Regions from separate parts of the Viridibacillus sp. KH_047 genome, predicted to be linked through region 2. Evidence: riboswitches for the same ligand, from Rfam matches in the RefSeq annotation. Region 2 holds a riboswitch; the other holds the start of a gene.
What was found. A riboswitch is a leader RNA that binds a small molecule or an ion and turns the genes downstream of it on or off. The one in region 2 is predicted to bind FMN.
Positions count from the first base shown of each region.

Region 1: another riboswitch for FMN. It lies ahead of AC3IS5_RS15110 (ECF transporter S component); the one in region 2 lies ahead of ribD (bifunctional diaminohydroxyphosphoribosylaminopyrimidine deaminase/5-amino-6-(5-phosphoribosylamino)uracil reductase RibD).

Region 1 is NZ_CM174479.1:3,049,184-3,065,766, forward strand. It holds gene AC3IS5_RS15050 (helix-turn-helix domain-containing protein) at 1-908, shown strand, start outside; gene AC3IS5_RS15055 (amidohydrolase) at 959-2,143, opposite strand; gene AC3IS5_RS15060 (AbgT family transporter) at 2,154-3,683, opposite strand; gene AC3IS5_RS15065 (class I SAM-dependent methyltransferase) at 4,160-4,864, shown strand; gene AC3IS5_RS15070 (SRPBCC family protein) at 4,921-5,367, opposite strand; gene AC3IS5_RS15075 (C40 family peptidase) at 6,069-7,232, opposite strand; gene AC3IS5_RS15080 (metallophosphoesterase family protein) at 7,553-8,149, shown strand; gene AC3IS5_RS15085 (alpha/beta hydrolase) at 8,187-8,939, opposite strand; gene AC3IS5_RS15090 (LysR family transcriptional regulator) at 9,245-10,150, shown strand; gene AC3IS5_RS15095 (hypothetical protein) at 10,210-10,518, opposite strand; gene trhO (oxygen-dependent tRNA uridine(34) hydroxylase TrhO) at 10,614-11,576, opposite strand; gene AC3IS5_RS15105 (hypothetical protein) at 12,066-12,485, opposite strand; gene AC3IS5_RS15110 (ECF transporter S component) at 12,696-13,277, opposite strand; FMN riboswitch at 13,437-13,574, opposite strand; gene AC3IS5_RS15115 (ATP-binding protein) at 13,664-15,445, opposite strand; gene AC3IS5_RS15120 (response regulator transcription factor) at 15,438-16,154, opposite strand; gene ccsB (c-type cytochrome biogenesis protein CcsB) at 16,274-16,583, opposite strand, start outside.
Region 2 is NZ_CM174479.1:1,797,725-1,814,307, reverse strand. It holds gene AC3IS5_RS09125 (2-keto-3-deoxygluconate permease) at 1-133, opposite strand, end outside; gene AC3IS5_RS09120 (fumarylacetoacetate hydrolase family protein) at 145-1,035, opposite strand; gene AC3IS5_RS09115 (SDR family NAD(P)-dependent oxidoreductase) at 1,054-1,827, opposite strand; gene AC3IS5_RS09110 (IclR family transcriptional regulator) at 2,032-2,793, shown strand; gene AC3IS5_RS09105 (DUF3139 domain-containing protein) at 3,033-3,383, opposite strand; gene AC3IS5_RS09100 (MFS transporter) at 4,556-5,896, opposite strand; gene AC3IS5_RS09095 (MarR family winged helix-turn-helix transcriptional regulator) at 5,916-6,365, opposite strand; gene ribH (6,7-dimethyl-8-ribityllumazine synthase) at 6,748-7,212, opposite strand; gene AC3IS5_RS09085 (bifunctional 3,4-dihydroxy-2-butanone-4-phosphate synthase/GTP cyclohydrolase II) at 7,226-8,416, opposite strand; gene ribE (riboflavin synthase) at 8,435-9,073, opposite strand; gene ribD (bifunctional diaminohydroxyphosphoribosylaminopyrimidine deaminase/5-amino-6-(5-phosphoribosylamino)uracil reductase RibD) at 9,077-10,162, opposite strand; FMN riboswitch at 10,297-10,430, opposite strand; FMN riboswitch at 10,556-10,689, opposite strand; FMN riboswitch at 10,836-10,968, opposite strand; gene AC3IS5_RS09070 (hypothetical protein) at 11,816-12,013, opposite strand; gene AC3IS5_RS09065 (methyltransferase domain-containing protein) at 12,235-12,990, shown strand; gene AC3IS5_RS09060 (LysR family transcriptional regulator) at 13,172-14,035, opposite strand; gene AC3IS5_RS09055 (hypothetical protein) at 14,127-14,984, opposite strand; gene AC3IS5_RS09050 (RNA polymerase sigma factor) at 14,968-15,489, opposite strand; gene AC3IS5_RS09045 (ABC transporter permease) at 15,683-16,583, opposite strand, start outside.

The DNA.
Region 1 (16,583 bases), 1.3 Mb from region 2:
AAATGGCTGGATATATTTTTAAAATATCCTCTTTATATGGTATAACCGGTTATCTTTTAGTTATTTGCCCAGCAAATTCTTTAGATATCTATTCAAAATTAACACTATCCCATGGCACTGCAATAATGGCTATTGAACAAATGAAAGAGCAAAAATTTTTAGAGTCGAAAGTCCAAGAAAGAATGGCACTCTTTCAACAATTACTGATTGGTCAATCAGATCAATCATTTAACACAATGCTTGATGATACATACTTTCAGGCATACTGCTTACTTTCTTATAAACAGGAAGATTTTAACGAGACGAATTATGCAAACCTACTAAATCTAGAGACACAATATCAAAATAAATTTCAACCAATCGGGAACTGCATATTTTTCCCACATAAAGATTCTTTAATTATTTTAATTGCTTTAAGAGATCGACATGAGAACATCGAAAATTCCCTTAATAAATATATTACTCTACAAAATAATGAACGAATTTTAATTGGTCGAATTATCACTAATATTGGAGGGATATTATCATCTTATCAGGATCTAGAACTTTTACAGAATACTCAACACTTAGTAGATGGAACAATTATTTCATATAAAAAACTTGGAATATATCGTTATCTACTATCCATGTCTTCTATTGAAAAACAATATTTTATCGAGGAAATTTTAAATCCTATTTTACCCGCTCAAGATAACAAACTTAATAAGAACGACTTATTAGAGACACTTATTAATTATTTTCATTGTCATAAAAATGTCGCTCAAACTGCAGAACGAATGCATATGCATCAAAACACAGTCTACTATAGAATCCAACAAATAGAAGAAAAACTTCAACTTGATTTAAACGATAGTCAACATTCTATGAATATACAAGCTGCTTTATTTTTATATAAACAGCAACCATAAAAAATCCACGAGACTATAACTCTCGTGGATTTTCATTTTTATACATTGTATTAGTTGTTCTTGTTTTCAACCATATATTTCAATGTTGCAGCTCCTAAAGTATTTGCAGCTATTAACATAGAACGCTCATCAATATTAAATTTAGGATGATGATGAGGGAAAACCTCTTCCCAATTCGGATCTTTCGCACCTGTAAAGAAGAAGGTACCAGGGACATGATTTAGATAATAGGCAAAGTCTTCACCACCCATTACCGGCTCACAAACACGAAGTTCATCCACACCTGGAACTTGTGGTGCTAAGTCCATAATGAATTCCGTTTCTTTCGTATGATTCACAACAGCAGGATACCCTCGTACAAAATTATATTCATAATCGGCTTTTGTTAAATAACATGAAGCTTTTAATACTTCTTCAATTTCTTTTTCCAATAAATCGCGTGTATCCTCATCAAATGTACGAACAGTACCTTTCATGTAAACAGAATCTGCGATTACATTAAAAGGATTTAGTGCTTCAATATGTCCTATTGAAACTACTGCTGGTTTAATCGGATCTACACGGCGAGCCACTAGTTGCTGTAGATTTGTGATAAATTGAGCAGCAATAACGATTGAATCTTTTGTATTACTTGGATCAGAGCCATGTCCGCCCTTTCCTTTTATAGTAATATAGATGCCATCAGCCGCTGCCATTAAAGGACCATCTTTTATCATAATATTCCCTAATGGTTCAGGAGCCCATAAATGTGTACCGAATATAACGTCTACTCCGTCTAAACAACCATCTTCTATCATTGCAATTGCCCCACCAGGAGCAAGTTCTTCAGCGTGTTGGTGGATAAATACGATCGTTCCTTCCAACTCAGCTTGAAGCTTATTTAATACTTTGGCTAATACTAAAAGTGTTGCCGTATGTCCGTCATGTCCACATGCATGCATAACGCCATCTACTTTAGATTTATAAGGGACATCATTTAGTTCTTGAATCGCTAAAGCATCAAAGTCTGCTCGAAGTGCGACAGTTTTACCTGGTTTTGCACCATGCAATTTTGCAACTACACCTCGACCGCCTACACCTTCAGTTACTTCATGTCCAAGGTTACGATGATATTCAGCAATATATTTTGGCGTATTTACTTCTTCGAAAGATAATTCCGGATTTTCATGTAGGAAACGTCTAATCTCTATCATTTCACCATAATTCTCTTTCAATAAATCATATAATTTTTCCATTTAAATTCCCTCACTTTAAGTAAATTGAATCACCAGGTCCTAGTGGCAATCCTAATAAGAACCAAATACTAAATAATATAATCCAGCCAATAGCAAAGATAACTGAGTATGGTAATAAAGCAGAAATCAATGTTCCCATACCGATATTCTTGTCATATCTTTTGGCAAATGCTAATAATATTGCAAAATAAGCAAGCATTGGTGTGATTGGATTTGTAATAGAATCTCCTACACGATAAACTACTTGTGTTAAAGCTGGACTATAATCTAAATACATGAACATTGGAACAAAAATTGGTGCTAATAATGCCCATTTAGCAGAAGCACTTGCAATTAACATATTTATACTTGCGCATATTACTATAAAACCAACTATCATTGGTAAACCTGTAAAATTCATCGATTGTAATGTTTCTGCGCCTTTAATTGCCATTATCGGACCAATATTACTCCAACCAAAATAAGCAATCATTTGAGCAGCTACAAAAGCTAGTACGATAAAGGAAGCCATATCTGCAACTGACTTAACCATTTTTTCTGCAACATCTTTGTCACTCTTAATATTCTTTGTGACAATCCCATAAGCTAATGCCGGTAACAAGAAAAAGAATAACATTATTGGTACAAGCCCAGTCATAAATGGCGATGATAAGAATCCACCTGTTTCAGGGTCACGTAAAATACCATTAGATGGTACAACAGTAATTAATAGAATAATAACATATATTGCTGTGACAATACCTGCCCATTTCAAACCTTTATTTTCAATAGGTGTAATGGGATCTAGTTTTTCTGTCTTACCTTTAAATTCACCAAATCGTGGAATCGTAAATTTATGTGCTACAAATGTTCCTAAACCTACTAAAACAAATGTTGAAGCAATTAGGAAATAATAGTTCATCGTTGCACGACCACTATAGCCAGGATCCACTAGCTGTGCTGCCGTTTCTGTTATTCCAAGTAACAAAACATCAATTGAACTAATTAATAAGTTAGCACTGTAGCCTCCTGCAATCGAAGCATATGTAAGAATTAACCCTGCTAGTGGATTACGTCCTATACTCATGAAAATTAAAGCAGCAATTGGTGGTAGTACTATAAATGCAGCATCAGCTGCAATATTCCCAACCAAGCCTGTTAATATTAAAAATGGAATAATTAATTTTTGCGGAGCACTCATAACAGATTTTTTCATCAATGCGGCGATTAATCCTGATTGCTCTGCTAGACCAATACCGAGCATTGAAACTATAACCATTCCTAGAGGAGGAAATGATGTAAAGTTTGATTGCATTTCATTTAATATACGGATTAATCCTTCTTGGTTAAGTAAATTAATAACTGCAATTTTCTCATCTGTTCCGGGTTTCACAGCCGAAACATTGAACTTCGCCAATACCCATGACATTCCTAATATTAATAATGACATAATAGCAAAGAGTGTCACAGGATCGGGTAATTTATTTCCTGCTTTCTCTACTCCATCTAAAAATCGTTCAATTATCTTCTTTTTTGGCTTTTCGCTCATCGTTTTCGTCATCGGGAACCCCCTTTTCTGAATATTTAAATGATAATGAATAATTAATGATATTGATATAGTGTAAAATATGAAATTTACTTATTGTTTTTGGAGATTTCTACAAAAGGTTAATAAAATATACCTTCATTCATAATTTTGAACATCTAAATAAGAAATAGATAACAATAAATTGTGATTTTTTACTAATAAAATTAATGAAAATCCAAAATCATCTATTAACTTCCATCAAACTTGTGCATTTTAGGTCTTCCACTGAAATCCTAGGTGTTTCATAAACTCTTAATACCATTTCAATATTTTTCGATTAAGTAACATTTAAGAGCTTTTATGGCAGTTTAATTAGCTTGTATATATACTGTCTCCTTTTAATCACTCTAACATTACATACATACATAATTAATGTATTTGTAACCATAAAATTACTAATTAGTGATAAGCTAAATTAGCAACATAAATCAATAAAAAGGGGCGAAAGCATGGAGATTATTAATAATTATGAGGATTTAAAAAATATGTTAGATAGTTTACTACGCGAACCCGAACAATTTTGGGATGAGTTTTATTCAGATCGTGAAAAGAGGATTCCCTTTTTTGAAAACAAACCTGATGAAAACCTAGTCAGTTATTTTGACCGACAACTTTTAAACTCTGGAAATGCATTAGAGTTGGGATGTGGACCAGGTAGAAATGCAATATACCTAACTGAAAAAGGATATAAAGTAGATGCAGTAGACTTATCTATTGAATCGTTAAAATGGGCTAAGGACAGAACGATTGAAAAAAATATTACAATCAATTTTATAAATCAAAATATTTTCGATTTAAATATCAAAGATTCAGAATATGATCTAGTTTATGATTCAGGTTGTTTTCATCATATTGCACCACATAGGAGAATGGATTACATAGATTTAATTAAAAAATCGCTTAAGCATAACGGTTACTTTGCTATTTCCTGTTTTATCGAAGATGGACCAATAGGAGGTTCTAGTATTTCAGATTGGGAAGTGTATAGGATAAAAAGTTTACAAGGCGGTTTAGGATTTACAGAAGAAAAGCTAAGAAGGATTTTCCATGACTTTGAGTGTATTGAAGTACGAAATATGAAAGTTGCTGAATCAAATGAACCCGTTTTTGGTGTTGCTGGATTACTCACTGCTATCTTTCAGAAAAAGGTCTGAAATCAAAAAATAAAAAAGTCTCTCCTTTTAGAGAGACTTTTTGACGATTTTCGCTATTAAACTTGTACTAATCTGATCTTATTTGCTACACGCTCAGTTAGCATAGTTGTTGCTTTTGGTAATACCGCTTTGAATACTGGATTTAAAACGGGTGCAACTAAACCACCAGCGTTTACTTCTAAGAAACCGACCATTTCAGTTTTTTCTGCTTCTAATGCTGTCGCTTCAAAATATCCATTTCCTGTAAATTTATCTGTTAAACCAATGAGGTTAAATGTAATTTTAGTTGGTTCTATCCAATCAATAATATCTATTTGTACTTTTACAGTTTTTTTCAAGACACCGACATTTCCAGCAAATGTCCAAGTAGATTGACGATCATTAATGATTTCATGTTCTCTATATCCAGGCACAAGTGTTGCCCATTTCTCCATATTGCTTACAAAATCCCAAACTTCCGTCGCTGGCAATGGAATTTCTACTGCGTGTGATGCTGTTGCCATAATCGTTCACTACTTTCTCTATTCAATATTTACAATTACTAGTATAGCGAAAATCTCTCAAATAATCGACAAATTAATACATATCCAAAGTACTTTTTATCCTTATTTTTGATTAATAAGTAAAATAACATTATAGCTACAATAGCATATTTATAAGTTTTTCAACAATAAAATCCTCATCCTTCATGACTTAATACCTAAAAACTTAAATCGTCATCAAATATTAATTGACGATGAATTAACACACGATAGCCAATTGCCACCTAACACTATTTATCTTGAATCAAAAAGATAATGTTTTAATGTACTCCAATATAATATTTGCCTATTAATCTCTATAATCATTTCGCTGCTAGAATTCTATTCTCCCTAGTCATTTACCCTATTATTTTATAAATAAACCAAAAATCTCAACGTTTTGCGTCAAGGTCTTTTTTCAAGTGTAAAGGTTAAGTCAAAATCAATAAGAAACATAAAGCCCCATTGCCTGTTTGAAAACCGTCTTTCCACCCTTCCAAAAGTGTACATTTTGTAATTAAGTCGTATCCACACCTGGACTCATAATACCAAAAAGAGTCCTTGGATATGTAAGTACGATTAGTGAGGACTATTTTACATATCTAAATAAAAGAAAAATCGTTTTATTGTATTATTTTTCTAATAAAAAAGCTCTTTAATGATCTAAGAGCTTTTAGGCTTGTTTAATTTACACCCGAGACACGGCCAAATCCCACTAAATATTGGTTCCACCAATCTAAGGATTCAACAACGACACCGTTATTTTGTGCATCTAGCATTCTATTATTCCCTAAGTATATTCCAACGTGTGCAACGCCTGAACCGTAACTGAAGAATACTAAATCCCCAGCTTTCGCACTACTACGGTCAATTTTTTTAGTTGCTAAATATTGCTGTGCAGCTGTTCTTGGAAGTGAGTATCCTGCTTGCTTGAATGACCATTGTGTCAAACCTGAACAATCAAACCCTGAAGATGGATTGCTCCCACCCCATACGTAAGAAGTACCTAAATATTTACTAGCTTCTGCAATAGCAGCTGTTGCAGCTTGTGAACCTGAAACATTCGGTGCGGATTGATTTCCATCGTCTGGACTACCACCATTATTACCATTTCCAGCATTATTTCCATTATCAACATTACTATCATCGCTAACAAATTGTGTATTCTGAAGGTCTTTTAACTTCTGAGCTTCTTTTTCCTTTTCTTTCAACTCTTTTGCAATACGTTCTTCCTCTTTTTTAGAGGCAATTTGTTTTTTAAGCTCTAATGATTTTACTTTATTTTCAGCCTTTTTTGTTTCAAGTGCATTTTCTTCCTCTTGCATTTGTTGGAATTGTTTTTGCAATTTTGCTTTTGTTTTTTCTAAATCATCTTTTTGATCAGCCAATTTTTGTTTATCATCTTCTTGTTCTTCTAACAAGTTTTGATCTGCATCAATAATTGTTTTAACACTCATTGCTCTACTAACTAAATCTGTAATACTGTCAGAACCAAGCACTGCCTCTATGTATGGGCTAACTGTGCTATCATTTTTTTGATAGGCTTTAAGCCGATCATCGATAATTTCAGAACGATTTTCGATTCGCTTTTCAGTTTCTACAATAGATGCATTAACTTTTTTTAAGTCTTTTTGTGTTACTTTGTAGTCTTCCATCTTTTTTTGTAATTTCTTTTTTAAATCTTTAATCTCATTATCTAACTTTTTGATTTTCTTATCTATCTTAACTTTTTTTTGTGTCATTTCTTGTGATGTTGCTGCATCTGCTTGTAGAGGTTGCGCGATGTACATAAAACCGCTTGTTAACGCTAATGTCATAACCGCTGTGCGGCCCCATTTCGTATTCATCTTCAAACTTAGTCAACTCATTTCTCTAATCATTATTTCATACTCCAAATTTCTCACTCGTTTATTCTACCATGCCTTGTAAAAAATGGGCGCTGAATATCCTAACCTTAATAAAAGCGTAATTCGTGTCATGTTTTTGTAACAATTAGATAATTTTGTCACCTTAGTCGATACCCTACACATCTATTTAATAAATGCTTTATAAAGTGATTACATTTATCGACAAGTAGCTATACTGTTTTTAACTATTAATGGTTATTTTACCGAGAATTTGATGTATGCTATTATTTCTAATATATTTTGAAAGGATGATTACCTAAATGAAGTATGCATTGATTGGAGATTTGCACTCGTGTTTTGAAGATACTAACGCAGTTTTAAAACATATAAATGAAACGGCTGAAGATGCCACAATCATTGGTTTAGGTGATTTATTTGAATGTAAAATAGGAAAAAAAAGAGCAAAAAACATTAGGGGTCTAGCATTTGAAGACGCTGCTGAGCATTCAGAGCACTTTAGCAATTTGTTACAGTTTCCTTCTGTACGAGGAAATCAGGAAGAACGTATTATGCAAGTAACGGGACTTCACACTTTCCAAGAGCTTCCAGAGACACTTAATATCGATGGTGCACACATTATACATGGACATCAATTTAAGTGGTCGTTAGATTGGAAGCCCCTGTTTACAGAAGCTAAACAATCCGTCTTCTTTTTTGGTCATAGCCATGATTCCGCATTTTATAAAAAAGGGAAAAGAAAATCGTTTACTTATGGTAAACCTATTCAATTGAAAGAAAAAAAATATGGTGTTAATGTTGGTGCTGTAATAGAGTCCAGAGAATGGTGTTTATATGATTCAACAGCACGAACTGTTACATTTATGAAGGCACAACAAATGAAAAAGCACTCAAGTTAGTATATTAACTTGGGTGCTTCTCTTATGCCAGAAATTATTAGTTAGCGATTGACCAATCAATTTGATCAAGGAAATCCGTTACATCTTCACACACTTTATCGCGTTCTTTACCTGTTGTAATGATGTGCCCAGATTCTTTATACCAGATGATATCTTTTTCTTCTGCATCAACTTGTTCATAGATAAATGGTGCACTTTCCTGGTAAATCGGTGCATCTAAAGCACCTTGCATAACTAATGTCGGTGCTGTGATTTCATGTAAGTCTTCACAAGTTTCTTCTGTGATTTTTTGAATATCATTTAATGAGCCTTTTGGAGTTGCTTTTAAACTTTCAAGTTCAGCAATGATTTGTTCTCTTGTTTTTCCTTCAAATGATTTATATATTTTAGCATAGTCATATAGACGATCAAAAAGCCCATCAGTATTTTCACGTTTGATTGGTGCGCACATTGATACTACGCCTTTTACAGGGAACTCTTCACCTACGCGTAATGAGAATACTGCACCAAGCGAAATTCCAACTACTGCAATTTCTTCGTATCCCTGGTCTTTTAAATGGTTATAGCCTGCAACAACATCATTCCACCAGTCTTCAGGACCTGTCTCAAGCAATTCTTCAGGTGATCCACCATGTCCTTTATACATTGGTGCATGAACTGTATATCCTCGATCTTGCAAATGTTTTCCTAATCTCTTTACATCCTTTGTACTTCCTGTAAAGCCATGAAGTAATAATACTGCTTTACTTCCTCCTTCAAGTGTAAAAGATTTAGGTGCGACTAGTTTCATTTTGACTATCTCCTTTGTAATCGACAAGTAATTAATTTCTGGCTTTCGCCATTCCGTTTATGTAAAACATACTTAATTTAATTTTCTTTTAAAAATTCTTTAAGACATTAGAAATGTTTGCATTTCTATGTAAAGACTGATTTCTTCAACAAAATATCCCCTTAAAAATGTCAATATTTTTGTTGTGTCTATTTTATGTCTACCTCATATTAACATTGACGATTAATAATGTATAATTTATAATTCTTATCATTATCATGCATAAAAGGTATCAATTGATTTATTATAAAAAAGGTGGTCTATTTATGGAATGGCAACAACTCGAATACTTCCAAAAACTAGCTAATATCCAACATATGACCCGTGCAGCTGAGCTTTTATCTATATCACAACCTGCACTTAGTCGCTCAATCGCACGTCTTGAAGATGAGTTAGGAGTACCATTATTTGAAAGACAAGGACGTTCTATTATTTTAAATCGTTACGGTGCTATGTTTTTAAAACGTGTAAATAATATTATGCAGGAATATCAGGATGGCTTACATGAAATTCAAGAGCTCGTCGACCCTAATCAAGGTGAAGTTTCACTAGGCTTCTTACATACACTAGGTACAAATGTAGTACCTGATTTAATACGTCTATTCCGCAAAGAATTCCCTGATATCCATTTTCAACTTATTCAAAATCATACACATACACAATTGAAGCAATTAAAATCAGGTGAGCTTGATCTGTCCTTACTAGCAGCGATGGAAGTCGAAAAACCTATTCAATGGACTGAATTATGGCGAGATGAGTTGTATCTGATTGTGCCGATTTATCATCCACTAGCTATGAAAAAGAGTATTACACTTAAAGAACTAGCTGATGAATCATTTATTTTGTTAAAAAAAGGGTACGCTTTACGCATTACGGTTGATGAAATTTTCGAGAAGGTCGGGATTACACCTAAAATCACCTTTGTAGGTGATGAGGTAGGGACTGTTGCAGGGTTTGTTGCAAATGGACTTGGCTTTTCATTGTTACCGGACGGTGAGGAAATTAATCCTAGGAAAATCGCTAAAATTCATATCAGTGATGTGAAATGTGAACGTATTATTGGCATGGCCTGGGCAGAGGGGCGCTATTTATCTCCTGCAGCAAAGCAATTTCAAAAATTCATACTCGATTTCTTTGAGGTACGAAAAAAAGCAGTAAAAGAGCATAAATAGGCTCTTTTGCTGCTTTTACTTTGGTATAAAAATAGATTCAACTTCAATAATCTCTATTATTATATTAACTCAACTATTAGTTCTACTATTTCTCCTTCATGTTCTTCTAATAATTCCAAGATATCTTGATCCTCTATATAAAAATCATTGGCAAATTTATTGCCACCATAACCATCTTTCCCTTCAAAATAGAAGATTTCAGCTGTACCTCTATATTCTTGTGATTGAGACTTTTGCAGATGTAGGTTCATTTGAACGTCTTCCCCATCAAAATCAATAAAGTATTTTGCAAGCGCAGTTTTATCTATGTAAAGGATATTCGGTCCTTTCATTTTTTGAATAATAATTGTTCCTTTTAAAGTCGACATCTTAAATTCCTTTCTGCTTCCTTGGCATATTAAACGGATAAAAGGCTGCCATTGTATGGGAGATCCCCACATTTGGCAGCCTTCTATAAATTTGTTTAAGCGAATACTTCGCCGATTTTTGCTAAACGTTCTTTTACTTCTACCTCAGTTAAACCATTACGAGGGATATAGCGGTTACGAGGATGTACACGGCATTCATGAGTACAGCCACCTAAATGCTTATCTTCATTTTCTTTTGAAGCGATAATTTGCTTGTTACATTCAGGGTTTGAACAATTAATATAACGTTCACAAGGTTCGCCATCAAAATGATCACGACCTACGATTACATGCTCAACTTGATTCACGGGAACAGTTAAACGCTCGTCGAAAACGTAACATTGACCGTCCCAAAGCTGACCTTTAGCTACAGGGTCTTTTCCGTAAGTAACGATACCACCGTGTAATTGACTCACATCTTCAAAACCTTCACGTTTTAACCAACCTGAGAATTTCTCACAACGGATACCACCAGTACAGTAAGTTAAAATTTGCTTACCTTCTAGTAGTTCTTTATTGTCGCGAATCCAGTCTGGTAAATCGCGGAACGTTTCGATATCTGGGCGAATCGCACCTTTGAAGTGGCCTACATCAAATTCGTACGTATTACGTGCATCAACGATTACTGTATTCTCTTCTTGCATCTTCTCTAAGAATTCTGCAGGCTCTAAATAATTACCTGTAATTTCATGTGGGTTAACATCGTCTTCTAGGCTTAAATTTACAAGCTCAGGTCTTGGACGTACATGCATTTTCTTGAAAGCATGTTGTTCTGATTCATCAATTTTGAAAACGATACCGTCAAAGCGAGGATCAGCTTTCATATGAGCCATATAAGCATCTGTTTGTTCCACATTTCCTGAGACTGTTCCGTTAATACCTTCTGAAGCGACTAAAATACGACCTTTTAACTCAATTGATTTACAGTATGCTAAATGCTCTGCAGCAAATGCTTCTGGGTCTTTAATCGTTGTGTAAAAATAATAAAGTAAAACGCGGTAATTCAATGTTGTTTCCACCTATCGTGTATATTTGCAAGATATAGTTATAGGGTTTTAATGTATAGCATTATTCTTGCATTTGTTGTTTTATAGTACTTTTCAAAAAAAAGCACTTTTATCATTATACATCATTATTTCATTTTATGCTGTGGGAACAATTGAAGAAATCACATTGGATTAGATAATAATTAATTTCAAATCATTAAACAAAAGTTCTGCTACAGTTTTTCATCATATAATTTATTTTCTTTGTCCTTTAGAATTTAAATTTTTTACGTTCTTTCATTATTAGTTTACATGGTATTCACCATACTATTCCTTATCTTTATGCACTGTATTCATAGCATGATTTGATCATTCGTCTTTACTTTTATAAGCCTTTTATCTGCTAAAATTTCTACCATTACAGCATTATCTATATAATTACATCGGCTTTCTTTTTTACAATTTATTATTATCATAAAAAAGCAATGAGGTACAGGACCCCATTGCTAATTGATATTACATTCAAATATTCTGCTCTTCATAAGAATATTGCGTCAAACGAATAGCGACTTTACGTAACATTAAATCTACGAAAAAGAAAACGCTCCCTAAAATAAAGCCAGCAGTAGCAGCTGTTATTATTTGAAGATACCAAACTCCACCTTGTGAGTAATAAGCAAATGTAATCGGAATGACTATACCTGTTCCGAAAGCCATATGCAATAACAGCGAGTAACCTCTCACATTCATTTTACGTTCCGCTATTCTATCTGCTATATATGAAGCCAATAAACCGTACGTAAATATAATCGGAACAACATATACGGTTAATGCAAATGCACTGTGTAGAAAATGTTCATCTGCTTGCATAAATAAAAAAGGTATTATAAAGAAGGAAATAATCGATGTAAAAAAAGCGCTTAATAGTTTTCTTTCAGCCATTCACATACATCCTTTCTTTTCTTGGAAGTTGGTAACGATATATCGAAGATAATATATAACATCGTAAAACCTTAAGTTATGCATTCTCGTTTATTCACCATTTTACTACTTAATGTACTGAATATTCTTTTATTAACAGTATTATACAATCATTCATCTTTTTATACAATTATAAAAGCCGATGTTTTATTACAAACATCGGCTGAAGCTTTAATTTAAATAATGCATCCTTTGTTTTTCAATCCATTTTTTCATGCTATTAAACAATATCATGAATATTATCATAACGATGATTCCTTTTATAATATTAAAAGGTAATACACCAAGTACAATCATTTTGGTTAATGCTGTTCCAGTTGTAGCTGGAACATTTAAAAAGTACGTATACATAGGTAAGAATAGCAGATAGTTCAGTACACTCATACCTACTGCCATTGTTAAGGTGCCAACGACAAATCCAGTAGTTAAGCCTTTCGTACTTGAAAGACGTTTATAGACAAAATATACTGGCATGATAAATAATACGCCTGTTGTAAAGTTTGCAATATGACCAACTGGCATACCTGTTGGACTCCCTGAGAAAATCCAATCTAACACATTCTTAAATAACTCTACTAGAATACCTGCTAGAGGCCCCATTGTGATTGCTGCGATTAAGGCTGGCACATCACTAAAGTCCACTTCCAAAAATGCCGGAAACGGTGGTAGTGGGAAGTTAAATAGCATTAATACAAAAGAAATACTACTTAACATTGCAATTGCAATCCTCTTCTGCAATTTCATGTTCTTCATAATACTTTTCTCTCCTTTTGTAGATCCACTTCAAAAAGAGGAAAGGTATAGTCGTTGCTATGCAAAAAAATACCCTTAAGCACATAGTGTACTTAAGGGAGAATTTAGGCATAGTCAAATAAGCGTCTTATTGATACTCAAATTGAAAGACGACCGTACCTTCACCTTCTCCCATCCAGACTATACTGTCGGCTTTGGAATTTAACCAAATCCTGCCTTGCGGCTCGCGGGCTTAAGAGTATTGCTTAGTTCTCTAATACCGCCGATCGGGAATTTCACCCTGCCCCGAAGATGAACCATAATTTAATTGTAATACACTATAACTATATGCAAAAAAAAACGAATTGTAAAGTCTTCTAACTTACAATTCGTTTTTTGATATTAATTTACATTTTATCAATTGGTAAATAGAATGTGAATGTAGTTCCTTTATCAACTTCACTTTCCACTGTAATTCTACCCTTATGTGCTTCAACAATATTTTTGGCAATGGCCAGACCTAGACCAGTACCACCCTTACCACGTGTTCTTGCTTTATCAGCTTTATAGAAACGCTCAAATACATAATGCAGATCGTCTGCTGGTATCCCTGCACCATTATCTTTTACTTGAATGCGTGCAAAGGATAGCTGACGATCTACAATAACTTCTACGCTTCCTTCGACTGGTGTATGGCGTATGGCATTGTCAATTAAGTTTGTTAATACTTGTTCTATACGGTCTTCATCCATTTCTAAGTGATGTGTATCTTCAATAGTTGTATTAAATGTCAGATTTACTCGTTTCTCTCTTGCTACTTGAACAAATTTTTGTGTAATTCTTTCAATAACAAGTGATATTGGAACAGAATCTTTATATAAGCGCATATGCCCTGATTCCATACGAGCTAAGTCAAGCAAGTCTGTGACTAAACGACCCATTCGTTGCGACTCATCATAGATGATTTTAATCATTTCTTTACGTTCTTCTTCACTTGATACGACCTCATCCATAATAGCTTCACTATAGCCTTGAAGCATGGCTATTGGAGTTCGTAATTCATGTGAGACATTCGCTATAAAATCTGAACGTAATTTATCTAAACGATGCTCTTCCGTTTTATCTCTTAACACAGCTACAGCACCGCGTACAGAATTTCCGCTATATAACGGGCTAATTGAAATCGCATAATAGGACCTTTCAATTTCGAGCTCAACTTCCAGCTCTTCTTCCAAATCTAAAACGTGGTCAAGCATATGGTAAATCTCAGCTGGAATAGGTTTATCACTATTGGCACTATTATTGATAAACCATTTTTGTAGTAAAAGTTCCGCAGGTGGATTGCTGACCAATATGGTACGATCTCGATTAAACGTAATTACAGCGTCTGTCATCGATGTTAATATACTTGATAGCTGTTCTTTCTCTTGGTTAATTACTTCTAAGTGGTGTTTAAGTTGTTTGCCCATTTGATTGAAAGCCGTCGCTAATTGACCAATTTCATCATTTTGTAAAACAGGTACTTTTGTTTCAAAATTACCTTTTGCTAATTCAAATGCTGCTTCTCTCATTTTACGAAGAGGAGACGTAATTCGGGTTGATAAGAAAAACGCAAAGAACGTTGTTAACATCAAAGCAATTGCCGCCGCTAGAAAGACAATTTTAGTCGTTTCTTCTGTCGTCCTATGTATAGCATCCGGGCTTTGATAAATAAATATGGCTCCGTGTAGTTCGCTTTCAACATTTATCGGGAAAGCTAAAACGATGTAAGACTCCATATGCTCTTTTTTCGTTGTTGAAGGTAGCATCATTTCCTTTACAACAGGTGCATTCGATGTAAATACTTTATCAAATGCTTTTTCATTAAGAATTTGTTGTTTAATTCCCTCTTGATTAAGTCCCTCTTGTAATGAAAAAGTAACTTTACCTGGTTTCTCGGCGATTAATGCATTTGTTTCATCACTTAGAACATCTGAAATAATAGCTTTTGTAGAATCCGTTGTTTCACGGTCATTGATAATACGTGCTATTGTAGAAGCTTCTTGACGTAATGATGATTCTGTTTGTTTAGTATGGTAGTTTGATAAAAATTCAAGCATTAGTACAGTGAAAACAAACAATACAAAAGAAACGAGAAGCAATATGGTTACCCATAGCTTCCCGACAACGCTGTTCCACATTCTATTCATTGACTACCTCAAATTTATAGCCAACACCCCATACTGTAACAATCATTTTCGCCGCATTTTCAGAAACTCGGTTTAGTTTTTCACGTAAACGTTTCACATGTGTATCAACTGTACGTAAATCCCCAAAGAAATCATAATGCCATACTTCTTTTAACAATTGCTCTCTATCGAATACTTTATCTGGTGATTTTGCTAAAAAGTACAATAATTCGTATTCTTTCGGTGTTAAATTGACTTCTACACCATCAGCAGAAACTCGGTGTGCGTCATGATCAATTGTTAAATGCGGGAAGACAACTAAATCTTTTGATGCAGAAGTTGTTGTAATTGGTGAGAATGCTGCTGAACGACGTAATATAGCTTTTACGCGTAAAACCACTTCACGTGGGCTAAATGGTTTTACAATATAATCATCTGCGCCTAGTTCGAAACCTGATACACGGTTTGCCTCTTCACCTTTTGCCGTTAATAGAATAATTGGCGTTGTTTTTTTATCACGAATTTCTTCGCATACTTGTAAGCCATCTTTTTCAGGCATCATTATATCAAGGAGAATACAATGAAAGTCATTTGCTAATGCCTTTTCCACTGCTTCTTCTCCGTCTTCAGCTTCTTCTACTACATATCCTTCACGTTCTAAATACATTCTTAATAAACGGCGGATTCTATCCTCATCGTCTACTACTAAAATTGAAATTTGTTCATTCACAACTATTCCTCCCAAAACCATCTATATGTCTATTGTACAATCAGCCTATCGAAATGAAAAGAAAAGCCTTTCCCTATAAAGGAAAAGGCTTTAGCTTTGCTACAATCCTTAGCTGATTATTAACCAGCGTATGAATGAAGACCTGCTATGATTAAATTAACAGCAACTAGGTTGAACATAATGATAACGAAACCAATTACTGCTAACCAAGCTGACTTCTCACCTTGCCACCCTTTTGAAAGGCGTAAGTGTAAGAATGCCGCGTAGAATAACCATGTGATAAGTGCCCAAACCTCTTTAGGATCCCAGCCCCAGAAACGAGACCATGCTTCTTGCGCCCAAATCATCGCGAAGATTAATGCACCAAGCGTAAACACTGGGAATCCGATTAATACAGAACGATAACCAATTTCATCCATCAATTGTGAG
Region 2 (16,583 bases):
TTAATAAAGCTCCTGTAAACGACCCTAAAGTAGTTGCTGTAGCAGGAAAAAGTGTGTTAATAATTGCACCTAAAAACAACGGAATAATCATCATACCACCAGGTACTTTTTCAATTGTCTTTTTAATTTGCATCTGGATTCCTCCTAATTTGTTTGGAAAACATTTCTCAATTTACCAAGCCCCTCAATTTCCACTTCTACCACGTCATTTTCTTGAATCCACACACGTTCATTTTCTGGTAAACCTAAAACAACTCCCTCAGGGGTCCCCGTCAGAATAATATCTCCTGGTTTTAGTGTGAAATGCTTTGAAATGTAACTCACGATTTCCTTGCAGTTGAATATCATATCTGACGTATGAGAGTTTTGTTTCAATTCTCCATTCACATAAGTTTTAATAGCTAAATTATTAGGATCTTCAATCTCATCTGATGTTACTAAATAAGGTCCTAACGGGCTGAAGTCATCACACGTTTTCCCTAAAAGCCACTGTGCTGTCCGCATCTGTAAATCTCGGGCTGATAAATCATTTACGTTACAATACCCAAACACATAATCAAGTGCATTGTCTACCTCTACATCCTTCGCCTTTTTGCCCATAACAATGACTAGCTCCGCTTCGTAGTCGACTTCATTAGATACTTTTGGAAGTATAATTTCTTGGTTATGCGCCGCAATTGTATTACCAAATTTATTAAATAAGATCGGATACTCTGGAATTGCTGCATTTGTTTCTTCCGCATGCTTACGGTAATTCAAGCCTACACAAATTATCTTCTCGATATTTTGAGGCACACATGGACCATATTGTATATCTGTTTCATCCACACAAAATGTATCATCTGCCTGATGAATAGCAATATCTACAACCTTTTTTAACTCCTCATAACTTTGCTTATCTGAAATAACCCTAAACAAATCGAATTGAGTGCCATTCCCTAACTTTTGGGATACTTCATTAACATCAATAACCCTGTTATAGTGAGAAACACCTAGCTTAATATCATTATTTTTTTTGAAAGTTAATAGTTTCAATTAGATTCCCTCCACTCTTTAAGCATTTTTTCCAAATACAACACCACCGTCTACATATAGAGGTGAACCCATTACAAACTTAGAATCATCTGATGCCAAAAACAGAGCAGCACTTGCAACATCCACTGGTAATCCTATTTCAGCTGTTAATTGACGCTGACGAATTGTATTCAATGCCTCTTCGGGATCATCATAAGATTTGCTTAAATAATCCTCTACAAATGGCGTCATAACAGTGCCTGGTAATAACGCATTAACACGAATATTGTACTTCGCATAATCGACCTGCATTGACTTTGTAAATGCTAGTACCGCACCTTTTGAAGCAGAATAAACTGTTCTTCGCATTAGACCCATTTCTGCAACACAAGAAGACATATTAATAATAGAACCCGATTGTTGATCCTTCATATGGGGAACTACGCATTTACTCGGAATAAACACGCCTTTCACATTAATACTCATAACTCGGTCCCATGTCTCTACATCTAATTCTTCAACATTTCCAACACCGGAAATACCAGCATTATTAAATAAAATATCAATTTTAGAATGTTCACTCACCACTTGATCCACCAGCAATTTGAAACCGCTTTCACTTGTAACATCAGCAAATATAAACTGGGATGAACCACCTAGAGACCTAATAATTTCAACTGTCTCTTCTCCTGCTTCACGATTAACATCATTAATCACGACATGTGCGCCTTCTTGTGCAAATCTTTCTGCTGTAGCACGCCCTATTCCTGATCCAGCACCTGTAATAATAGCTACCTTTCCTTGTAATCTCATTTTCCCACTCCTTTAGTTTTTTATGAAGAACCGGATTCTTTATGCAGAACTTATTTGTTGCTCTTATTCTATTATCAGGATTGTCAATATATTCCGCAGAGATAATTTTTCGAATTTATAGAAAAGTGAATTATCTTTATTAGGAATTGTAGTATGCTAGTACTAGCAAATTAAAACAATCTAAAAAATACAAGGAGACTTTATATGAGCTACTCTGTTCCAGCACTTGAAAAAGCGCACTTGATTTTTAGTATTCTTTTAAATTCAGAAGTAGAATTAACGATGACGGATATTATTAATAAAACAGAAATTAATAAGAGTACTGTTTATTCCATCCTTCATGTATTAACTGAATTAAGTTATCTTGAAAAAACCAACAAGCAAACATATGTATTAGGTCCACAGTTAGGGATTTTGGGATCCAAATACTTGAGACAGTTTAACATCACCAGTACATTTAATGATTTAGCGCTGCAATCGGTCAATAAAATTGGGGCAACTTGCCAACTTGCCATTTTAAATGGGTTAAATATTATTTATTTATCCAAAGTAGATGCTTCATCACAAATTCACTTAGTCACATCTCCTGGGATGACATTGCCTGCACATGCCACAGCAATGGGGAAAGTGTTACTAAGTCAATATTCAGATACCGAAATAGAGCAATTATATACTGGATATTCTTTTACAAAACTTACAGATAAAACGATCGATTCAATTCCAAAATTATTAGAACAATTACATACCATTCAACAACAAGGTTGGATTCAAGAAATAGGAGAGGCTGTTGAAATATTCACATGTATTTCCGCTCCTATTTTTAATAACCAAAATAAAATTATTGCTGCCACTAGCTTCACCCATCCAATCAATGGCTTCGACCCCAAAAAAAATTTAATCATCAATGAAACGATCAATTTAGCCAAACAAATTTCTAGCAAAGCCGGATATAGTGAAAACCTGTAAGAGCCCATACAAAAACCCCCCTTTTCTTAAGAAATTTTCAAAGTAGAAGGGGGGGTATAATATTTACTTTCTTGCTCTTTTTGATTGATCTGCCTATTCTAAACTGTATTATACTCGAATTAAATTTTTCGTTACTGAATAAGGAACTTTTCTATTAGTTTACAGCATTCCTTATACTTATCTACATCCCTTTATTATAATGAGCAGTACTTTTAAAATTTTGGCTATGTTTAATTTTATTATTGATATCCTTGAAATTCATGAGGTTCATAATGTTTGAGGTCAGATGATTTTATATTAGCTTCATTATTTAAAGAATGATACTCAAATTGAAAAATGTAATTATGTGCAAAATATGTGTATTTAATTGATGGTTCATCTTTAAAGATAACAGTAGTGTAAAAAGGAGGTAGTTTCTTACCCCATACACCTTTAATTTCTTTAATCTCTTCTTTGTTATAGCCTTTCTCCGTAATAAGATATTCCATTACTCGATTTTTATAAATCATCTTATTCGCTTCCACATAAATTGTTGGAATAGCAATGATAAGTAACAAAAGAAGTATTAATATTTTGATTGATATTTTCATAATATCTAGCTTCCTCCATCCGAATATGTAGATTTTAATAATGTCGCGATGAATTGAAAAAAGTTGCGACTTTTGTTAAATGTGACATTGGACAATTCAAAGTACAAGAATTGTATATTTCATATGATACAGGAGGGATTGTTCCTGAGTAAATCAAAAATAAACGGTGCATTTTAGAAGTAAAAACAATCTTTTTTTCAGCTACAATTAGTGCTATTATTGGAATAGTTTCTTATAATAATAATTGGTTGGAATGTATTGATAGATTTTAAGATTTTTATCATGCGAATATCCCGGAAGGATGTAATTTAGATCCAACTAATCCAGAAACTAGAGAGAAAGTAAAAAAGTTAATGGAGAAAATTGAAAATGAACTTAAAGAATTTGATTTGAAATTATGAATAATCCCTTGTATCTAATATTTTGATATAATTATTTGATAAAAAATTTGTAATACTTCCTTCCATCTAGTACATTGATTTTCAATTGAGAATTCGTGTGATTGTAAAGTACTTATCTATTTGAATTGAATTATTCTAAAGGACAAAATTGAACTGCACCTCAATTGTTAGACTTAAGTCTACAATTGGAGGTGCTTTTCTATTGTAACTGTAAACGAATGCTTTCAATACAATTATATTTTGATATAATTATATTTATAACAAATTTGGAAATAGAGGTGATTTTTTGGGTACAATAATTATTTATAGTCCTATTTTATTATTAATATTGAGCTATTATTTTAAAATTTCATTTATAGAACAGCTTCATGAAGGAAATAAACGAGAAGCTAGACAAGCAAAAATATTAACGATTACCTGCTTCACACTAGGTATCATTCCCTTGATTCTCATGTTAATGAATGCAAGCGGCTGGTAAAATGGCTGATATGTAAAAGGCACTTCTACAATATCTTTTATTAAAAGTCTAGAGTTAAAGTAATTTGCTTGTTACATCAGTATTCTTTATGAAATGTGCAACATTATATCGAGTTATTTTCAAGCTGAACTAATGCCAAAACTAGTTCAGCTTTTATTTGTGATTAACATCATATTTACGAATATTTACTAAATGAAATTGCGTATGATGCTTTGGATTCTTGTAGCTCTAAGGATGTAAGATTTATGGGGCACACTTTACAAAGTTAACGTATTATCCATCGTTTAAGGATGTTACAACGCTTCTCGCTTCTTCACTGTCTTTTCCAAAGTAAGGACAATTATCGCTAACAAAATAACAATGGCTGCCAGAAGTAGTGCGTTGCTATAAGAGCTATAAGAAGAGTTATTCAATATATTCCAATGCCCAATTTTTAAATCAAGGAAACGACCGTATAATGAAATCCCGATAGCGGAAGCTAGGAATGTCATTAATGAGAATAAGCCCAGCCCAATTCCAATTTGCTCTGGTGGTAAAATTTGTGATATATAATTGGAAAATGCTGTTTGATTCGCTGTAAAACCTAAAAATACGAAAATGGCCATTAAAGAAATCCAAATTGGAGATAATCCAACAATTGTAGAAAGTCCCAAACAAGCGATAGCCATCAAAACAAAACTACATTGATTGACAAATTGGCTACCTTTTATTTGAATTAAACGGCCAACTTGTGAGCCTAATATAGTCGTGAGAAGCGCACCCGGGAATAAAACAAGCCCAATCCAATCAGTAGATAAACCGTTCGCTTTTGAAAGCATTAGCGGAAGGATGAATAGCGTTCCCATATAGGTGATCGTATTTAAAAAACTCATTAAAAGTACTAAGCTGAACGAGCGGTTTTTAAAAATTTGAATCTCGACAAATGGATCGGCAGTTCGCTTACTTTGCAAGTAGAAAATAAATAAAAGAACAGCTGCCACTAGAAGTAGCCAACTAGAAACGTTGATTCCCATTAAAATTGCCGTAATCGCAAGCATAAAAATAATCGCACCGAGAATATCGAAAGTCCCAGTTTTTGTTTCTTCTTTAGGTACGTATTTAAGGAAAATAGGCAGTCCTAATAAACTTAAGAAATTAATTACGAATAATGCTTTCCAACCAAACCAATCTGTTAAAAAACCACCCAAAATAGGACCAACTGCAGCCCCTAGTGCAACGATTGAAAAGACCATTGCGAGCATTTTACCACGGTATTCTGGCGGATAAAATCGAGGCCCCATAACCATACTTAGTGATGGGAGCGCTGCTGCACCAAATCCTTGGATTATTCGTGCGACGATAACCCATCCAAAGTTAATGCTGAAAAATCCAATCAATGAACCGATCATGAAAATGATAAGACCTATAACAAGTAAACGTCGAATCGGATAGGTGTCAGCCAATTTCCCAAAAATAACGGCTCCGATACCAAACGTCAAACTAAATATTGAAGTAACCCAGCTCACTTCAGTAGGGTTTAAAATAAATTCTTCTGAAAATTTCGGCAATGCAACATTCATCATTGTCGTATTCATAGTAGCGAATATTAGAATAAAACAAATAGAATAATTTAATCGTTTTAATTGATTACTCATGAATTAAACCTCCTCCTGTTCAAATGTTATCTATATTTTTTAAATGTAGAATTAGCTTAGAAAAAATCCCTGATAATTGGGAAATTTCTTCCTCGCTTAAAATAGAAAAGGCTTCCTTATTCCCGGCAATTCTCTTTGGACGTGTAGCTTCTAATGCCTTCTTACCTTTCTCAGTCATAAGGACGCGGGTAATTCTACGATCCTTTGAATCCTTGTATATATCTAAATAGCCTCCTTTTTTTAGTCGATCAACAACACCTGTGATTGCTTGTTTTGTCACTAATGTATTTTGCTGGAGATCCCCCATAGTTAAATTAGGTGTAGCGTTTAATAGTGACAAAATCATGTATTGCTGTACACTGTTTAGATCTGCTTCCTGCGCATACTTGCCACCTAGTCTTTCCAATATGTTAGCTACACGGACAATATCCAATATGGTGTTTGCCAGCTTGGTATCTTTATCTTCCATATTTCCTCCTCCTCTAAGTATGATTACTCAACATGTTGACTTTTTTAAATCGTACCTCCTTTTACCATAATAGTCAACATGTGGACAATCATCCTGTGAAAAAATTTTATGTTTCGGGGAGTATTCATATCAATACATTTATTATCACCTCACAGAATAGAATATTTGTTCTATTTTAACTTTTTTCAGTTTTTTTAAAAATTTTAATAGATTATTAAATCAATAGAAATGAAAGCAAAATAAAAAAATGTACACCACTAAATTGAATTTAGTAATGTACATTTTGAAAATATGTGCAACATTATAAACAAGTTGTGAAGTAATAAACTATTATGTACATTTACTTGTCTTTAATATTACAGAGTATAGAAGTGCTTCATTTTTAAAATAGACGCTTTAAATTAGCCATCTCTATCGCGGCAACTGCTGAATCATAGCCTTTATTGCCTGATTTCGTGCCTGATCGTTCGATTGCTTGTTCAATATTTTCTGTTGTGACTATACCGAAAATGACGGGTACATTTGTATTTAACGAAACATTGGCAATTCCTTTTGCTGCTTCATTGCACACATAATCATAATGTGAAGTGGAGCCACGAATGACCGTCCCCAAACCTATTACGGCATCATAGTCACCTTTCTCTACCATTTGTTTCGCGATAAAGGGCACTTCAAATGCACCAGGAACCCATGCAACATCAATATTGTCTTCTGAAACGCCATGTCGTACTAAGCCGTCCATTGCGCCACCTAGTAATTTACCTGTGATAAACTCATTGAACCGACCTACTACAATACCAATTTTCAAATCTGTTCCAATTAATTGTGCTTCAAATACTTTTCCCATTTTAAGATCCCCTTTACGAAATAAGATGATTCATCTTTTCTTTTTTAGTTTCTAAATAAAACGAATTGCTTGATACAGCATCAATTTCAATCGGCAATCTTTCAACAACTTCAATGCCGTATGCTTCTAGGCTTTGAACTTTATCCGGGTTGTTCGTTAATAAGCGGACTTTTGATATACCTAAATTTCTTAACATTTGAGCTGCTAATGCATAATCACGTGAATCTGCAGGAAAACCCAACTTTACATTGGCTTCAACTGTATCAAAGCCCTGCTCTTGTAACTCATAAGTACGTAGCTTATTAATCAAACCGATACCTCTACCTTCTTGCTGCATATACAACACAACACCTGCCCCTTCAGTCTCGATGACTTTTAAGGCCTGTTCTAATTGAGGGCCGCAATCACATCTTTCCGAATGAAAAATATCACCTGTTAAACAAGATGAGTGAACACGAACAATCGGAGCTTCTACAATGCTTACGTCCCCTTTAACAAGTGCCACATGTTCTAACTTGTCGATGTCGTTTTCATAGCCAATCAAATTGAAATGGCCATAGCTTGTCGGAAGTTGCACATTAGCTGCTCTAGTAACTATCTCTTCATGGTTGTAACGGTATTGAATTAAACTCTCAATCGTAATCATTTTTAATTGATGTTTTTTGGCAAAGTCTATTAGTTCTTGTCCAGTTGACATTTTCCCGCTATCGCCCATTATTTCGCAGATGATGCCTGCTGGAATAGCGCCGCATGCTTTCGCCAAATCAACTGCCGCTTCTGTATGACCAGGTCTTTCTAAAACACCATTTTTTTTAGCAACTAACGGAAATACATGACCCGGTCTTTTAAAATCATCGGCTAATGCATTGGGATTCAATAAATGTTGAATCGTTTGCGAACGCTCAAATGCACTAATGCCCGTTTTTGCATTACAATAATCAATACTTACTGTAAATGCCGTTTGATGGTGATCCGTATTATTGGACACCATTGGATGTAAATTGAGCTCTTTTGCGATTTTTTCTGTGATTGGTGTACAAATTAGACCTCTTGCATGTGTTGCCATAAAGTTAATATTTTCTGGCGTTGCATATTCTGCAAGTGCTACTATATCCCCTTCATTTTCACGATTTTCATCATCAACGACGATGATCATTTTACCTTCTTTTAAATCCTCTAACGCTTCTTCAATTGAGTGAAACATTGCTATACACCTCCCTTATTAATATCCGTTTTGCTGTAAAAAAGCCATTGTAATTGCTGAAGCACCGTCGTTATTCTGTAATTGATGAATAATATATTTGCCTAGCATATCCGTTTCGATATTCACTTGTTGTCCTGTTTCCTTAAGTGCGAAAATCGTTTCTTGATACGTATGTGGAATAAGTGATACAGTCAGTTTTTCAGGCTGTTTATCAAAGATCGTCAAGCTTGTTCCATCAATAGCTATGGAACCCCTTGGTATACAAAAATCACTCAGTTCTCTAGAGATAGCGATGTCAATGTAAACTGCATTTGCTTGCTTTGTTTTTCTAACAATGGTTCCTGTCCCATCAACATGGCCAGAAACGAAGTGACCGCCAAATCGCCCATTTGCTCCCATTGCTCTTTCTAAATTCACCAAGTGCCCTACTTTTAAAGAGTGAATTGTTGTCGCTTTGACCGTTTCTGGCATGACATCTAAACTGAATTTGTGATGGGTAAAATGCGAAATGGTTAGGCATACCCCATTTACTGCTACACTATCGCCAAGTTTCATATCCGACATGATGTCATGAGCTTCAATAGTAACTTTCATACTCTCTGCACCTTTTTTCAGCTCTGTTATTTTTCCTTTTGCCTCAATAATTCCTGTGAACATACGCTATACCCCCACTCCCGAAATCACTTTAATTACATCACCAATTCGATCCACTTGCTGCAGTTTTAGTGGGACAGCCTCAGTCATGCTATTTACGTCTAAATCTTCCAACATTCCAATTCCATCATGGTCACCTACTATTTTTGGTGCTATGTAAGTAATCATTTCATTGACTAGGACCGAATTGATAAAGTTTGTATTTATACGCTGCCCCCCTTCCACATAAAGCGTGACGATATTTCGCATTGCCAGCTCTTGAAGGACATCCTGGATTGCGAGTGTTTTTGTTTTAAGTTGGATTACTTGTACATTGGCTTGTGCAAAGCTTGTGATTTGATCAGAAGTAACTTCACACCCAACGATTATCCATGTCTGTGTTGTTTGATCGGTGACAACCTTAGCATTTATAGGGGTTCTTAAATGCGTATCCAAAATAATTCGAATCGGTTGCTTTTTACTTTCTGCAAATCGATTTGTTAGTAATGGGTCATCTTTTAACACCGTCCCAACACCAACTAAGATCGCATCCGTTCGCGCTCTTTTGCGATGAACATCCTCCTGCACTTCTTTACCTGTGATACTTTCATTTCGACCATGAACTGTCGCAATCTTGCCATCTAATGTAATAGCTTGCTTTAATGTGACAAAAGGCAATCTCTCTTTCATAAAATACAAATAAGCTTTATTTAAATTTACAGCCTCGGCTTCACAAAGACCCACTTCCACCTCAATGCCAGCATCCTTTAGTTTTACTAAACCAGTACCAGCTACTAAGGGATTTGAATCGAGTGTTGCAATCACTACTTTTTTTATACCCGCATTCAAAATGGCCATCGTACACGGCGGTGTTTTACCAAAATGATTACAAGGCTCTAATGTGACATACATCGTGCTGCCAACTGCATTTTCTCCAGCCATGTTGAGTGCATGTACCTCCGCATGCGGAGAACCTGCTCTAAGATGAGCTCCAAAACCGACTACATCACCATCTTTTACAATGACCGCTCCTACTAAAGGGTTCGGCGAAGTTTGCCCCTCACCTACTGCTGCTAATTTCAACGCTAATTCCATAAAATACTCGTCATGCATTGTGATAAACCTCCCTTTTTGAAAAATAAAAAACTCTCTAATTAAATTAGGGAGTTTGGGAGAGTTTTAGATAAACGCATCGCTAAATAAACCTAATGAAATACTATTTTTCAAAAGGAATTGCGTGTAATCTAGTTGTCCTTCTCCCATCCAGACTATACTGTCGGCTTTGGATTCGCACCAAATCCTGCTCTTATCAAGCTCACGGGCTTAGAAGATTCACTTCATCACCGTCGATTGGGAATTTCACCCGACCCCGAAGGACGTACTTATTTAGTTTTTCCATCAAAAAAACTCCATAGATTTCTACGGAGTTTGATAGGAGTTATGTAAAATATCATAAGCAAATAAACCTATTAAAATACTAGATTTTTATAAGACCATGATATTCTCTACATCCTTCTCCCATCCAGACTATACTGTCGGCTTTGGACTCACACCAAATCCTGCTCTTATCAAGCTCACGGGCTTAGAAGCTTTACTTCATCACCGTCGATTGGGAATTTCACCCGACCCCGAAGGATATTTCATATGAAATTGACTACAATACAATTAAGTTTTAGGCATCAAAAAAACCCCATAGAACACTACGGAGTTTGATAGGAGACATAAATTATCAATGCGAAATAATCCTATTAAATCTACATAAATTTAATAAGACCTTGATATTCTCTACATCCTTCTCCCATCCAGACTATACTGTCGGCTTTGGATTCGCACCAAATCCTGCCTAAAAAGGCTCACGGGCTTAAAAGTTTTACTTTATCACCGTCGATTGGGAATTTCACCCGACCCCGAAGGATTATTATATTGTATGTAAATACCATAGCACTTTACTTATTTAAAAACTAGAGGTTTTTTTTATTTCTATAGGATTGACCGAGAACTTACTAAAAAGAAATTTGTCCTAAAAGCTTGATGTACCGGTCTATATTGGCCTGTTACATGTCACGGGAAAATGTCATTTTATTTATTTAACAACACCAATTCACTGTATAGTTAGGGTAATAATACAAAAACCAAGAATAAAAACTATGGATATAAAAGTGATAAAACTCCATTTTTTCATTTCTAATTTCGGCCTAATTATACTGTTTAAATTAATGCAAGCAGGAATATAAATAGCCGTAGCAATGATAGAAATAATTAAAAAGACACCTAATAAACCATCATCAAAAGTAGAGTCTACACTCAACCCGAAAGAATGCGAAGCGTACATTATTGTCATGAACCATAATAGACCTATAAAAAAAGATAAATAGCCGAGAAATAAGTTAACTATTACGGAAATAGAACGGTATCCTATTCTCATTATATCCTCCTTTTTATTATTAAAATTATGCTTTAAAAACCTCATCACATTGTTTTCAGTCGCCGTGCACATACTATTGAAAATAACCTTAAACTATTATATAGATCGTTCTAATATTTTATGTATATGACACAATGATATCGAATAATTACTATCATTTTTCCATGAATAACACTCTCAATTTTACTTTAGCATTCCTCTTTTACTGCAGGAACATCCAATTTCATAACAGTTAAGTTATCTGTTCTCATACTAAAATTTAAACATGCCTAATAAAAAAGCACTACATAATAAAACAACTTAATATCGTTTTATATGTAGCACTCCTCTATTCAAGTTACTTATTCGTTTATTCTTCTAGCATTATTTTTATTATTCGGCTTTTGTTTATCTTCATGATTATGTTGTTTATGTGCTTCATCATTTTGTCCAACTGAATCAAAGTCATCTGGACTCAAATCAAACCCATAACCAAATTCTTCACGACCTAAGTCATTATTCTTTTTCGCTTTATTCTTTTCTTGATTGTTATTCGCCATTTATAATCACCTCCATCCACTATAATTTGTTCAATTTCGTTTGAATTATTCTTAGTATTTATTCAGTAAACCTGACTTGATATAAACTGGTTAAAAGTAATGATTGAAATGGCTCCGTATTCACAATTTAATTCCAAATCGTTATTAAAAATCGACTTTTTAATTATTTCTATATCGTTCCAGTTAGCAGTATAGTTTTCTTAAGAAAAGGAGTGAGCAGAATGAATAGTACTTGGAATGCAACTTTATATGATACGAAGCATCAATTTGTTTCAAAATATGGTGAAGGATTAGTTTCGTTTCTAAATCCAAAAGAAGGAGAGCAGATTTTAGATGTCGGTTGTGGTACTGGTGATTTAGCTGCACAAATTGCTGAATCAGGGGCAAAAGTCATTGGGATTGATCAGTCAGCATCAATGATTGAACAAGCAAGCCAAAAATTTGGGCATATTCCCTTCCACGTCGAAGATGCGCAACACCTTAGTTATTCAAACCAGTTTGATGCCGTTTTTTCTAATGCTGCTTTGCATTGGATGAAATCTCAAGAAAAGGCCGTTGCAAGTATTTATGCAGCGTTAAAAGATGGTGGTCGTTTTGTCGCAGAATTGGGTGGGAAAGGTAATATTCAATCTATTGTGGAAGCAATTCAACAATCATTTCGTGAATTAGGTTATGAATACAAAGCAGAAAAGTTCCCGTGGTATTTTCCAAGCGTGGCAGAGTATGTTGCATTATTAGATGAACATGGCTTTAATGTGCACTATGTAGAATTATATAATCGTCCTACTGAATTATCTGGGGAAGATGGTATTTTAAACTGGTTGAATATGTTTAGTGACAGTCTACTCGAGCATTTGACCAAAATTGAAAAAGAAAAAGTTATTAAACGAACTGAAGCACATTTAAAAACCACTCTGTATCAAGATGGAAAGTGGATTGCGGATTATTATCGTCTTCGTGTATTGGCTACAAAATAAAGAGAGTCGCCCATTTGGAAATTGGTGGAGTGGAGAATACACTACAAGAAGAGTATAGAACGACAGACATCTTTTCTGAGATTCTAAAAGAGCTAATCGACAATAAATAAGAGCCTATTTTCGATATACAAAACAGGGATAGATAAAGCCAGATATACTCGCTTTATCTATCCCTCTATTTTTAAGTTCCATAAATAGATTTGCATAATTCGTAAAGATATTCTGTCTCCGCTGAGCTATGTGTTGAGATAAAATACGTTTTAGACGTACAGTTATTAAGTATATTTGTCGCTAATAATGCTAGCCTGTTTTCTTCTAGCTCTTTGCGCACTACACTTTTCGGTAAAAATGCTACACCTATTCCTTCTAGTATCATTTGTTTGATAGCCTCAGTTTGATTCACCTTCATATTAGTTGTATGAGTAAAATGTTGTTGCAACTGACGATTAACCTCATCCCAATAAGGAGCATATTCATGAGTCAATACTTTTTCTTGTCGTATTATTTCTACCATATCCATACTTTCCAAATGTTTTGGACCAACACAAACAATTGGCTCATCAATTAAACATTGAACGCAAAAAGCAGGATTTACAGGCTCAATCTTTGACAAACCTACATGTGATTGTCCTGATTGAATACTGTTTGCAATCTCATTGGATTTAATGATTTCTACACGCACACTTACATGTGGCATTTGTTTCGAAAATTGTTTTAAAATAGATGGCAACAGAGAATTGGCAATTTGAGGTGCCACTGCTATCGTCAGCTCCCTATCAAAACCTTCTACATATTGCTGAAAACGATGGATCCCCGCCTCATAAGTGTTAATAATTTCCTGGGCAATAGGTAAAAACATTTCACCATTTTGATTTAAGCGAATGGATTTATTTTGCCTAACAAACAACTGTATATTTAACGTTTTCTCTAAGCTTTGAATATGCTTAGTCACAGCCGGTTGTGAGATAAATAGTTCTTCAGAAGCAAGACGTAAATTTTCATGTTTTGCAGCTTTAATAAATGATTTTAACCATTGAGTCTCCACGATGTTCTCCTCTTATTTCATTTTATTTTCAGTTTCTTGTTCTATATCTCAGCTTCGGGAGAGCAACTAAATTAGCTGCATCAATTATCCTTCATTCCTCTTTTGGTTTAATAACTTTCCCTATCTCATTCTTTTCTTTATCAAGAATTATAATTTCATAATTTACATCTTGAATCATCATTTTTGTTCTTTCTTCTTGAAGATACTTCTCTAGTGCTATCTCAATTTCCTTTATTATGATCATTGTATTTTCATTTTTTTTAAGTCCTGTTCGTATTTCAATGTATGTTATATCTTTCTTTTCTTTATAACTAATACCTTTCACTTTAAAAGCAGATCTTCCAACTAAAGATTCTTGAATATTACTGACTACTATTGGCCATTTTGGTGTATCGGATGTGATTTTTTTAATGATTGGCTTAACTTGATGAGGAGATTCCTTTACTTGTTTCTTAGAATTTTTATATTTAGTAATGTTTAATTGATAATCGTCAATTCCTTCGTCAGCTAAAAGTTGTTTGATTTCAGGTAAAAGTTTTGCTTTCATGTCATCTAAACTTTCTTGATTTGGTATAAGCGAGATATCAATGCTAAATGGAGTTGCAGAAGTGCCGACATTTTGCCACTGATAGCCCTCTTTTTCTATAACCTTTTGTATTTTTATTGATAATTTCGAGTCAATATCATTTTTGATTTCAATGGGTACTAACTTTGCTATAAATCCAGCCATTGTATGAGAGTAAAATGGAGAGGTTGCAAACAACAGTAGTATTAATAAGGTAGCACTAACAACCCATTTGTTCTTTCTCTTTGGGACATACATCTCTTTTTTAATAGCTTTTACAATTAGGTTTTTTTGTTCTTGGTGATGGTTTGGATGAAGTTTCATATTCTCATCAAAAGATTTTAAAGCATCATCAAATCTCTTAGAATCAGTTGATTTTTTCATATTCAAACCCTCCTTCAAGTAACTGTTTTTTTAGTTCCGCTAAACCCCTTTGTAAATTGGTTTTCACTTTACTTTCCGTCCAGCCTAATACTTCTGCAGTTTCTTTCGTCGAGAACCCTTTAATTTTCCGTAATAACACAACTTGCCGAAATTTTAATTTTAATGATTGTATAGCTTCATATATCATCATTTCATCCTCATTTAACTGAACAAGTTGCTCTGGTAATGGTTGTACGTCTCTATCATTTAAAGTAAGTTCTATAAAATACTTTAAGACATTCTTTTTCCTCATATGATCAATCGTCGTATTTTGAGCAATTGAAAAGATCCACGTTTTCAAACTAGCTTCGTTTTTAAAGGAGTCATAACCTCTATATGCTTTGATAAAAGTTTCTTGTACTATGTCTTCTGCTTGGTGGAAATCTTTAATAGTCATATATACATATGTAAAAATCGAAGTGCCAAAATCATCATACCAACTGGAGACGAGTTGATTTGAATTCATTTAAGACCATCTCCTTTCATCTATTTCTAAATCATTAGACGTAAAAAGAATATATCGGTCGCATTTTATAAAACATTCTTTTACTAAAAGACCAATTATTTAATTATAACTGATAAATTACTTCCCTAGTTTGAGAAAATCGAAAGATAAAAAGGGTACTCACATATAAAATGTAAGCACCCTTTTCAAAAGATTAAATTTGTTCCTTTTTCTCTAACACATTTATCCCTATGCCCATGAAGATGATTGTCATGAACATTAATATACTAAATGGAAATAGTAAATCTGTTATGGAACTACTGTTAACTGTGACGCCATTTAATAAATCCATTCCGTACTTTATTGGTGAAATTTTTGATAATGCTAACATTATTTTCGATGTTACAATTTCAAGTGGCCAGTATGATCCACCAAGCATAGCAAGTGGAACTGCCAGTACCGTCATAAAGGCATTAAATTTACCAGGTGTATTTGCAATTGCAGCTATGAATATGGAAAGTGACACAATACAAAGTACATATGGAATGACAACAATTAAGCTCTTCCAGTAGCCACCATAGAAATCGACGCCGACAGCGAAATAGAATATAGAAAGTACGAGGGTAATTTGCAAGTATCCAAGCAAGAAACTATAAGTTAAATTCGCTAGATAGGCTTTCCATTTTGGAATTGCTGACACCGTTACCCTTTCCCAAATCCTATCTCTACGTTCCATAACGATATGATTGACTCCACTTGCAATCGTATAAATAACCATGAATAGTGTAAAACCAAATAAGCTATGCAGCTTCTGATCAAACTTTAACGCATTTTCATTTCCCAAGTTTTTATAGCCAATTTTAAAACTTGGATCATCTTGAATTTTCTCAATTTTACTTGTTATTTGCTCTTTTTGTTCATCTGGAGATGATTGAATAATCGCATGCTTTAATAATATTTGGCTATAAATCGTATTCAACTCATTCCCCAACATCGGAGCATTCATAAAATCTGGTGCTACGATTAATTTATAACCTTCATCTTTTAAAGAAATTGCCACATCAACTTTGCCATCTTTGACTTGCTTAACTGCCTCATCCTCTTCATACATTGTG